One region of the Halomonas sp. SIMBA_159 genome, then DNA from elsewhere that is predicted to be linked to it. Evidence: predicted binding sites of a transcription regulator. Region 1 holds the regulator's gene; each other region holds the start of a gene.
What was found. Region 1 encodes PhoB, which activates phosphate uptake and scavenging genes when phosphate is short. Its sites were predicted from a motif close to TGTCATANNNNTGTCANA; they were not measured.
Positions count from the first base shown of each region.

Region 2: R0J87_RS10805 (DUF6482 family protein) is a predicted target of PhoB. The motif match lies at 1,397-1,414, and genes of this name have one in related genera.
Region 3: R0J87_RS14680 (putative 2-aminoethylphosphonate ABC transporter substrate-binding protein) is a predicted target of PhoB. The motif match lies at 1,238-1,255, and genes of this name have one in related genera.

Region 1 is NZ_JAWJBT010000001.1:27,593-30,866, reverse strand. It holds gene phoR (phosphate regulon sensor histidine kinase PhoR) at 1-1,105, opposite strand, end outside; gene phoB (phosphate regulon transcriptional regulator PhoB) at 1,108-1,797, opposite strand; gene ubiA (4-hydroxybenzoate octaprenyltransferase) at 1,909-2,799, opposite strand; gene R0J87_RS00145 (chorismate--pyruvate lyase family protein) at 2,838-3,274, opposite strand, start outside.
Region 2 is NZ_JAWJBT010000014.1:63,475-66,748, forward strand. It holds gene R0J87_RS10795 (replicative DNA helicase) at 1-950, shown strand, start outside; gene R0J87_RS10800 (hypothetical protein) at 1,033-1,326, shown strand; gene R0J87_RS10805 (DUF6482 family protein) at 1,466-1,768, shown strand; gene R0J87_RS10810 (thiol-disulfide oxidoreductase DCC family protein) at 1,790-2,194, opposite strand; gene R0J87_RS10815 (cryptochrome/photolyase family protein) at 2,191-3,274, opposite strand, start outside.
Region 3 is NZ_JAWJBT010000022.1:22,148-25,421, forward strand. It holds gene R0J87_RS14670 (HAD family hydrolase) at 1-474, shown strand, start outside; gene R0J87_RS14675 (UTRA domain-containing protein) at 467-1,177, shown strand; gene R0J87_RS14680 (putative 2-aminoethylphosphonate ABC transporter substrate-binding protein) at 1,303-2,340, shown strand; gene R0J87_RS14685 (putative 2-aminoethylphosphonate ABC transporter ATP-binding protein) at 2,385-3,274, shown strand, end outside.

The DNA of each region.
Region 1 (3,274 bases):
GAGGGATATGCACTGGATCAATTCCCTCACCGTCGTCATCTACCTCAATACAAGCGCTACCGCTGGGCATCGCTGCCCAACGAAGCGTGATTTGGCTACCAGCAGGTGTGTAACGTATCGCGTTGAACGCTAGGTTCGAAATAGCGCTGCGTAGTTCCTGCTCACTGCCCACCAAGCGCGCCTCACACTCGAGCACGATCTGTACATTATGCTGCTGGTTAGAAAGCGCCAGCGCATCGCGACGAATACTCTCAAGCATAGGCCCTACGGCTAATGGCTGATGATCTTCGCCACCTCGGTCAATTTCAAGCCGCGAGAGCAGCAGCAGGTCATTCACCAAGTTCTGCATGCGCTTGGTCTGCTCTTCCATCTGGCCAATGCCTTTGCCCAGGCGCGGCGGCAACAGCTCTTTAAGGTCACCGTAGGTTTCCAAATAGCCAGAAAGAACCGTCAGCGGGGTGCGCAGCTCGTGGGAAACATTGGCTACGAAATCGCGGCGCATCTGCTCCAGACGGTGAAGACGGGTAATATCCCGCGCCATCACCAAACGCTCATCATCGCCATACAGAGTAATTTGATACTGAAGGATGCGGCGCTCATCGATAGGCGAGGTCAGTGTTAACGGTTCGCCATACTCACGGGCGTTGAAGTAGCTAATAAAACGAGGGTCACGCAGAAGATTGGTAATATGCTGGCCACGGTCATGGGCTATTTGCAGGCCGAGCATTTCTGTCGCGGCGCTGTTCCACCACTCTAGGTCGCCGTGGCGGTCTAGCATGACGACGCTGTCGCGCATCGCTTCAGAAGACTCTTGGATACGCGCAAGCGTGGCGCGCAGGCGGTTTTGAGTGATGCGCTGGCTTTTTTGGTAACGGTAAAGGCGGTCAAATAGCTCGCCCCACATGCCCGCAGCAGCAGGAGGTTCATCGTGGGGATTGAGCGTTAGCCACTTGTAGAGCGCTCTAAGCTGGCGGAGTTGATACACCAAACAGAGCGTCAGACCCGCAGCTAACCCGAAACCGGGGTAACCCAGCAGCCATCCCAGGCACATCCCCAGGAAAGCCAGCCAGATAATTCGCCACAGTTCACGGCTCCACAAGCGCACAATTACACCCGAGCAGAGAAACGATACCCAGTGCCGCGCACTGTTTGGATGAGGTTCTGGTGCGCTTCACCTAGCGCTTTGCGCAACCGGCGAATATGCACATCCACCGTACGCTCTTCCACATACACGTTACCGCCCCACACCTGATCAAGCAGCTGGCTACGGGTATAAGCGCGCTCTTGGTGGGTCATAAAAAACTGCAGTAAACGGTACTCGGTGGGGCCCATCTCTAGTGCTTTACCGTAAGCACTCACTCGATGGCTGATGGGGTCCAGCAGCAATCCGTTGATTTCGATAGGGTCTTCCACACCGCGTGGGGTTGCTCGGCGCAGCACGGCTTTCAGACGCGCCACCAGTTCACGGGGTGAAAACGGCTTAGTGATGTAATCATCTGCGCCAGCTTCTAGCCCCTGAATTTTATTATCCTCTTCGCCTTTGGCGGTGAGCATAATAATAGGCAGTTCGGCGGTGGCTTCTTCGCGCTTGAGGCGGCGGGCCAGCTCAATGCCGCTGGTACCTGGCATCATCCAGTCCAGCAGCAGTAAGTCGGGCTGGTGGTCGACCACCATCGCGTGGGCATCCTGGGCGTTGTCCGCTTCAAGCACGCGATAGTCAGCCATTTCCAGCGCCACAGCGATCATCTCGCGAATGGGCGCCTCATCATCGACAATCAGTACGGTCTTGGCGGTCATTCCAGGGCCTCACGGTGTTCTATGAAAACTCGTTTATGCGAAAACAGTTCAATGACATGTCTGTGACGATAACACCATGACTTAATGACAATTCTATGACACCCAGCGGAATTAACCAGCCATAGGCCACCAACTCAGTACAAATCCGGCAAATACCAGCAGCCCCGACCAGTGGTTATTCAGAAACGCCTGGAAGCAGCGGTCGCGGTCACGGTGAAAAATTAACCGCTGCTGATGGGCAAACGTCGCGGCCATGCCTGCCAAACCCAGCCAGAAAAAACCGCCTAACCCAACCCGTATACCTACCCAGATCAGCAGCGCCAGCGTCGCCAACTGCAGCAGGCCAATGATGAAACGGTCGGCGCTGCCAAACAGCACCGCAGTGGATTTAATGCCAATTTTCAGATCATCATCGCGATCCACCATGGCGTACTGGGTATCGTAAGCCACCGTCCAGAGTAAGTTGGCGCTGAACAGTATCCACGCCTCAAGCGGCACGTGGCCAAGCACGGCACCAAACGCCATCGGGATCGCCCAGGAGAACGCCGCTCCCAATACCACCTGGGGAAAGTGGGTGTAGCGCTTCATAAACGGATAAATAAACGCCAGCAGCACCCCACCCACAGAGAGCAGTACCGTAAACCCGTTGGTCAGCAGCACTAAAATAAAGGCGGCGGCTACCAGCGCCACAAACAGCAGCTGCGCTTCGGTTTCGCTAATTCGCCCGGTGGCCAGAGGTCGATGCTTGGTGCGTTTCACATGGCCATCAACGTGGCGGTCGGCGTAGTCATTCACCACGCAGCCTGCGGCGCGCATGACATACACACCGGCAATAAAAATCAGCAGTACATCACGGCCCGGCACGCCCTCTGACGCGACCCACAGCGCCCAAAGTGTGGGCCACATCAGCAGCCAAGTGCCAATGGGCCGGTCCAAGCGCATTAGCTGTAAAAAGTCTGCCACTCGGGCCCACCCGATCGGGCGCAACAGAGAACGGTCCATGCTCATGCTTACCTCGTCAAAAAAGCTGCTGCGTTAGCCTAGCGCGACGGAAGGCCCAGCGCATCCGCCATGGTAGATAAAAAATACTCCTGAACCAGTAACGAAAGCCCGCCATGTTCAAAGACAGAGCGCCGCCCCCATAAGCTATTGGCCGATAGCCCCGGCTGCTGGTGGGTAAAACGTGGCGGCGTCGCTGTGGCTTCCAGCGGCCCGCGAACCAAATCGGGCTGCTGAAATAGCCAACTGCCTAACGAGCGTTCACCCAACTTCCCCAAACCTTTCCCCTGTAGCTGGTGAAGCGGGGCCACCGAACGCGCTACCACCCACGGCGTTTCATCAATACACAGTGCCACCTCGCGCAGCCACGCGTAACGGCGAGGAGCAATGCTTAGAGCCAAGGCTTCATCGCGCTGGGGCAGGCCAATGGTTTGACGCAGCAAGCGCACCCGAAACGTTCCAGGCTCGCCAGCGGCCA
Region 2 (3,274 bases), on a different contig from region 1:
GTTGGCATGCGCAAGGGGTGGGGCGTTGGTTGAAGTCGCTGGGTATTTTTGGGCAGCGTTCTGCTGAAAAATATATTCCAAGCGATATCTTTAAGCTGTCCAATCAGCAGCTCGCTTTGTTTATGCGTCACTTGTGGGCCACCGACGGTAGTATTACGACCGATAAAAATGGCCGCACACGTCTCTACTTCTCTACGGTTAGCCGACGTCTTATTGATGATGTCAGCGCACTGCTGCTGCGTTTCGGGATTGTGACACGAATTCGTCATGTAATATCGGGAGAAGGGGGAGGATGGTATACCGCAGATGTATCTGGAAGTGATCAACAGCAGCGCTTTGCACAGCGAATTGGAGCGTTTGGGCATCAGGAGGCAGCGCTAGAGCCGCTTAAAGTGGCGGCTGTCGTGGCTAACACTAATATCGACACTTTGCCTCAAGAGGTGTTTGATCATGTTAAGCAGGTAATGATTGCCAAAGGCGTCAGTCAGCGGCAAATGGCGGCAATGCGTGGTACTGCTTATGGCGGCTCGTCCCATTTTAGCTTTGCGCCTTCACGTGCCACCCTTAGTAGCTATGCGGATGTACTAGGCGATGCTGCGTTGTCTCAGATAGCTTCCAGCGATCTCTTTTGGGATCAGGTCGTTGATATACGCCCTTGCGGTGAAGAAGAAGTCTTTGATTTAACTGTTCCAGGAGATGCCTGTTGGTTGGCGGATGGTATTGTTAGCCATAACTCGGGAGCGATTGAGCAGGATGCAGACGTGATCGCCTTCGTTTACCGGGATGAGGTGTATAACCCGGATAACCCAGATAACCAAGGTATCGCTGAATTGATTATCGGTAAGCAGCGTAACGGCCCCATTGGTACGGTGCACATGGCCTTTATTGGTAAATACACGCGGTTTGAAGATCTAGCGCCTGACAGCTACGGCGAAGCGTTTGGTGATTAACTTGAGCGTCATGGGGGAGAACGTATAATGCGCACCCTCATGAGCAGTTCGCCTCGAGCAGATAGAGAGACAGGAGTAACAAATGGCAGGTGGTTTTAGGCGCGGTAACCGCAAACGTCTTCCGAAATTGGAAGGCCGTGGTGAACTCCAGTCGCTAGAGCGCGAGGGGCCTTTTAAAGAGTGGCTGGGCATGCCCGATCTCTACCGCTATTTCCTAGTAGTGGAAGGGGAGAAGTACAGCTACCAGACAGAAGACGCAGAGCTTCCCGTTGCCGTGGGCGACAAAGTAGTCTTTCGTTACAAAGAGACAAAAGGCGGTAACTGGATTGACCGCAACTCGCTGGGTAAGGCGATTGACCCGTCGGAATATCAGTAAAACGACCATAAGTTGACGAATTGGTCAGGAACTCTTTTCGGTTATTGCCCTCTTAGGCAGTTAGTGCCAAGGTAATATTATTGTCATGGGGCCGCGTCATGCTGTGCTCCATGATGATGACCAATAACAGGAGGGAACCATGGAACTGAAAGAGCTAAAACAGTTCGTCGCAAGCCACGACAACTTTGAAATTCGGGTGATTACTCATTCAGGCAGCCGTTTCTATCAGGTAGAGCTTGAGGATGTAGAAGGCGAGCGCCATATGCTGATGCAACGTAACAAGCCGATGCTGTTTCGTTCATTAGATGACGTCTACCTGGAGCTGAAGCGAGCGGGTATTCATCGCGCCTACTTGGTGCAGCATGTTCCGCACGATGAAGTCATTGGCCGCGACGCCCATTACAGCGCGCCGCTGACCTCGCGTATGCCGCTAGTATTTTAATTAATTCGCTATCTTAATTGATCAGCTAGCAGATTTATCCTGACGTTTTTCCCACCACTGCCCCAGCCGGATACGGCGGCGGGCAAAAAAACGGTAGCCTGCATCCATGACGCTTCGCAGGCCCGGTAAGCAAGAAAGTCTTACCAGCCGCCGGTAGCCCAACACCGCATAGAGGGCCCGGCTGGCATCCATACCCACATACCAATATCCCTGACGATCCTGTAAGTGCAGCTGCCCCATCATGGCGTCAAAGCTGCGGCCGATCGCTTCTGCGTCAAACTCTCTGCTTTGAATATCCACCAGCTTAACGCGCTCGTGATGACGGTGCTTGGCAAGCCAGGCAACTTCGACCCGACAAAACGGGCAGTGGCCATCGTGATAAAGCGTGACGGGGGCCTGTGCGTTTAGCGTCGCGAATCGGCTCATGAGCGGGTCTCCTGATGAGAATAGCCTTGTGTGTGGGCTGGCTGGCCGTAGCCTTCACTGGTGGGTAGCTTGGCGAGAAACTGCTCTGCCTGCTGGCGAATCGCCTCGCGTTTCTCCTCTTTCATGCGCGAAAGCGAACCGTAGATGAGCTTCATACGCGGGTTGCGGTTGAGCTGTTCGGCATTGGTTTCTAGAAAGTGCCAATATAGGCTATTAAACGGGCAGGCCTTGGGGCCAGTGATCTCTTTGGGAGAGTAGCGGCAGTGCTGGCAATGGTCGGACATCTTATCGATGTACTTACCCGACGCGCAGTAGGGCTTGGAGCCCATCAGCCCTCCATCTGCATGTAACACCATACCCAGTGTATTCGGCAGTTCCACCCATTCGCTGGCATCTGCATAAACGGCTAAATACCAGTCACACAGCGCCTCGGGCTTTACGCCGCACAGCAGCGCAAAATTGCCGGTCACCATGAGCCGTTGGATATGATGGGCGTAGCTGTTATCAATCGTCATCTGGATAGCGCGCTGGAGGCAGCGCATATCGGTCTTCGCATCCCAATAAAAAGCGGGGAGCTCTCGGGTAAAGCCAAGTTGATTCTCTTGTTTGTAAGTGGGCATCTGCGTCCAGTAGAGCCCGCGTACGTATTCGCGCCAGCCTAAAATTTGGCGGATAAAGCCCTCTACCGCATTAATAGGCGCTTTGCCCGCATGATAGTGAGCTTCAGCGGCTTCGCAGACCTCAAACGGGGAGAGCAGGCCAATATTCATCGCTGCAGAGAGCCGCGAGTGGTAAAGAAATGGCTCACGGTCGCTGATGGCATCTTGGTAGCGGCCAAAGTCAGCTAGCCCGTGCTCTATAAAGTGGTTCAAGTCTACTAGGGCCTGACGGCGAGTCACGGGGAGGTTGAACGTCTCTATCGACCCCATATGGCTCTCAAAGTAGTGCGCTGCATCCTTAAGGGCTTGCTGCGTAAGGCTATCCTGACCGTGTTGAGGCAAAGTGGGGAAGCTTAAAGCGGCTTTAATGGGCTCGCGGTTGTCATGGTCGTAGTTCCACTGCCCGCCAACCGGCGTGTCA
Region 3 (3,274 bases), on a different contig from region 1:
CTGCAGCCGCGTATTTTTGATCAGGCGTGGCGCTGCCTAGAAAGCCATCGAAAGGCGGGCGATACCCTGGTGCTGATCTCTGCCTCTTCCCATCATTTGGTGGCCCCTATCGCGGCGGCGCTTGGCATTGAGCATGTGCTCGCGGTGGAGCTGGAGGTCGCTACTTCTGAGGATGGGCGTGTTTACACCGGTTGTAGCCAAGGCGTGCTCTCGTACCGAGGCGGCAAGGTTATTCGCTTTCAGCAGTGGCTGGCAGAACACGCGATCACGCCAAGCCATACCACCTTCTACTCCGACTCCCGCAATGACCTGCCGCTGCTGCAGTACGTAGACTGCGCCGTGGCGGTCAATCCTGACTCGGTATTGGCCGAGGTGGCTAGCGTAGAAGGGTGGCGGCGCTTAGACTGGCGGGCCTCTGCACCTGCCGGTGCGACTGCCGCCAACGACCGTTCAGGAAAATCGGCGCATGCCTGATGCCTACTACCTACAGCTTACCGAACAGCTTCGTCACCTGATTACTCAGCATGCCGCTCAGTGGGAGGGCAAACTGCCCGCTGAGCGCGCGCTGGCCGAGCGTTTCTCCACCACCCGCGTCACCCTGCGCCAAGCGCTGGCGCAACTGGAGGGCGAGGGGCTCATCCACCGCAGCAATCGGCGCGGCTGGTTTATCTCCCCGGCCCGCTTGATGTACGACCCCACCCGCGATGCCGGTTTTAACGACTACGTGCGCGCCCAAGGCCGCCAGCCGCGTACCGCTGTGCTACAGCTGGAATCCCGCGCCCACGTACCCGCCGCCCGGGCGTTAAACCTGCCGGATGATCACGTTTTTCACCATATTCGCCGCCGCCGCTATGTGGATGACCGCGCCGTGCTGGCAGAATCACTCTGGGTGGTGCCCGAACGTGCCCCAGAGCTGCTGTCGATCTACGCAGGCCAGTCACTCTGGGGGCTACTGCGCGAGCGCTGGGGGCATCACTTGGCCAATCGCTCCATATCCATGGTGTCGGAGGCGCTGTCACCGGGCGATGCCGAAGAGCTATTTGTGGCACCAGGCACGGCGGGGCTGAATATTTGCCGCGCGATTTTCGATGACCAGCAGCGCCCGATTGAGTACGACGAAGAGCACTGGCTGCACGATTCGCTGTGCATCCGCGTTGAGCTGTCGGGCCAACAGTAGCTTTCCCGTCTAGACACAAGCTCGTCTAGACACAAGAACTTCAAGAATCGGTCAATGAAGCGTCACGGCACTGTCATTTAAGCTCGGCAAAATTCTGGTCTATACCAAACCGCTGGAGACCACCCATGTCGATGCTTCGCCGCTTGTTCCAACCCACGTTACTGGTTAGCGCTATGGCCAGTGTGTTCGCCGCCTCTGCCCAGGCCACCGAGCTGACGGTGTATACCGCCGTTGAATCCGACGACCTGCAAAAATACGCCGAGCGCTTCAACGCCGCTCATCCGGATATCACCATCAACTGGGTGCGCGACTCCACGGGCGTTATCACTGCGCGCCTGCTGGCCGAAAAAGAGAACCCCCAGGCGGATGTTATCTGGGGCCTGGCCGCCACTAGCCTGCTGGTGCTGGAAGAGGAGGGCATGCTAGAGCGCTACGCCCCACAAGGCGTTGAGAACCTCGACCCGAAATTCGTCGATGCCGCTTACCGCGACGGTGAAGACCCGGCATGGGTGGGTATGGACGCCTGGGTTGCGGCGATTTGCTACAACACCATCGAAGGAGAGCGCCAGGGCGTACCCATGCCCACCTCATGGGAAGACCTCACTCAGCCTGAATTCGAAGGCCACGTGATCATGCCCAACCCCAACTCATCAGGCACCGGCTACCTGGATGTGGCGAGCTGGCTTCAGCTGTGGGGTGAAGATCAAGGTTGGGACTACATGGACCGCCTGCACAACAACATCTCCCGCTACACCCACTCTGGTTCTGCGCCGTGCAGCCTAGCGGCTACCGGCGAAGCCGTGGTGGGCGTTTCGTTTGCCTTCCGTGGTGCTCGTCTGAAATCCCAAGGGGCGCCTATTGAGGTGGTTTTCCCTGAAGAGGGCCTGGGCTGGGATATGGAAGCCGCTGCCATTGTGGCCGGTACCGACCAGCAGGAAGCCGCCCAAACGCTGATGGATTGGGCTGTCTCCCAAGATGCCAACGAGCTTTACAACGAAGGCTATGCCGTCGTGGCCTACCCCGGTGTGGCGCAGCCCATCGAGAACTACCCGGCCGATATTGCCGAGCGCATGATTGATGCCGACTTCCAGTGGGCGGCGGTAAATCGTGAGCGCGTGTTGGCCGAATGGCAGCGCCGTTACGACAGCAAAACCGAAGAGTAAGCACCGCACAGCTGCCCCGGCCTAGGCCGGGGCTTGGAGATGTTATGCCCCCTACACTGACATCGCCGCTGTCGGCCTCCGCAGCGGCGACCCCTCATGCCACCACGACGCATCTCAGTATCGACGGTGTTACGAAGCGCTTTGGTAGCTTTACCGCGCTGGATAATATCGCGCTCGACATTCAAGAAGGTGAGTTTGTCTGCTTTCTCGGGCCATCGGGCTGCGGCAAGACCACGCTGCTGCGCACGATTGCCGGGCTTACCCGCCAGAGCGCGGGCACGCTGATTCAACGTAGTAAGGATATTTCCACGCTGCCCCCACAGGCGCGTGATTTCGGCATCGTGTTTCAGTCTTACGCGCTGTTTCCCAACCTGACTGTTTTCAACAACGTGGCCTATGGGCTGCGTAATCGTCGCGTTCCTCGGGCGGAGATTCGTTCCCGCGTCGCCGAGCTGCTGGCGCTGGTAGACCTCTCCGGCAGCGACGCCAAGTACCCGGCGGCGCTGTCTGGCGGGCAGCAGCAGCGGGTGGCGCTGGCAAGAGCGCTGGCGATGGAGCCTGGTTTGCTGCTATTAGATGAGCCGCTATCGGCGCTGGATGCGCGGGTGCGAGGGCATCTGCGCAGCCAAATCAAAGCGCTGCAGGCCCGCTTGGGAGTCACCACCATCATGGTCACCCACGACCAGGAAGAAGCGCTGACCATGGCCGACCGGATCGTGGTAATGAACCACGGCGTGATCGAGCAGGTGGGCACCCCGGCAGACATCTATCACCAGCCCGCCAGCGCTTTTGTGGCCTCGTTTATCGGCACCATGAACTTTCTGGACGTGACCGCCGCGCCGAACCATCAGGTGCAGCTGGGTAATACGCTGTGCGACTGCCTGCCCCATACGTTTGCCAAAGGGCGGCCCGCACAGCTTGCCATTCGCCCAGA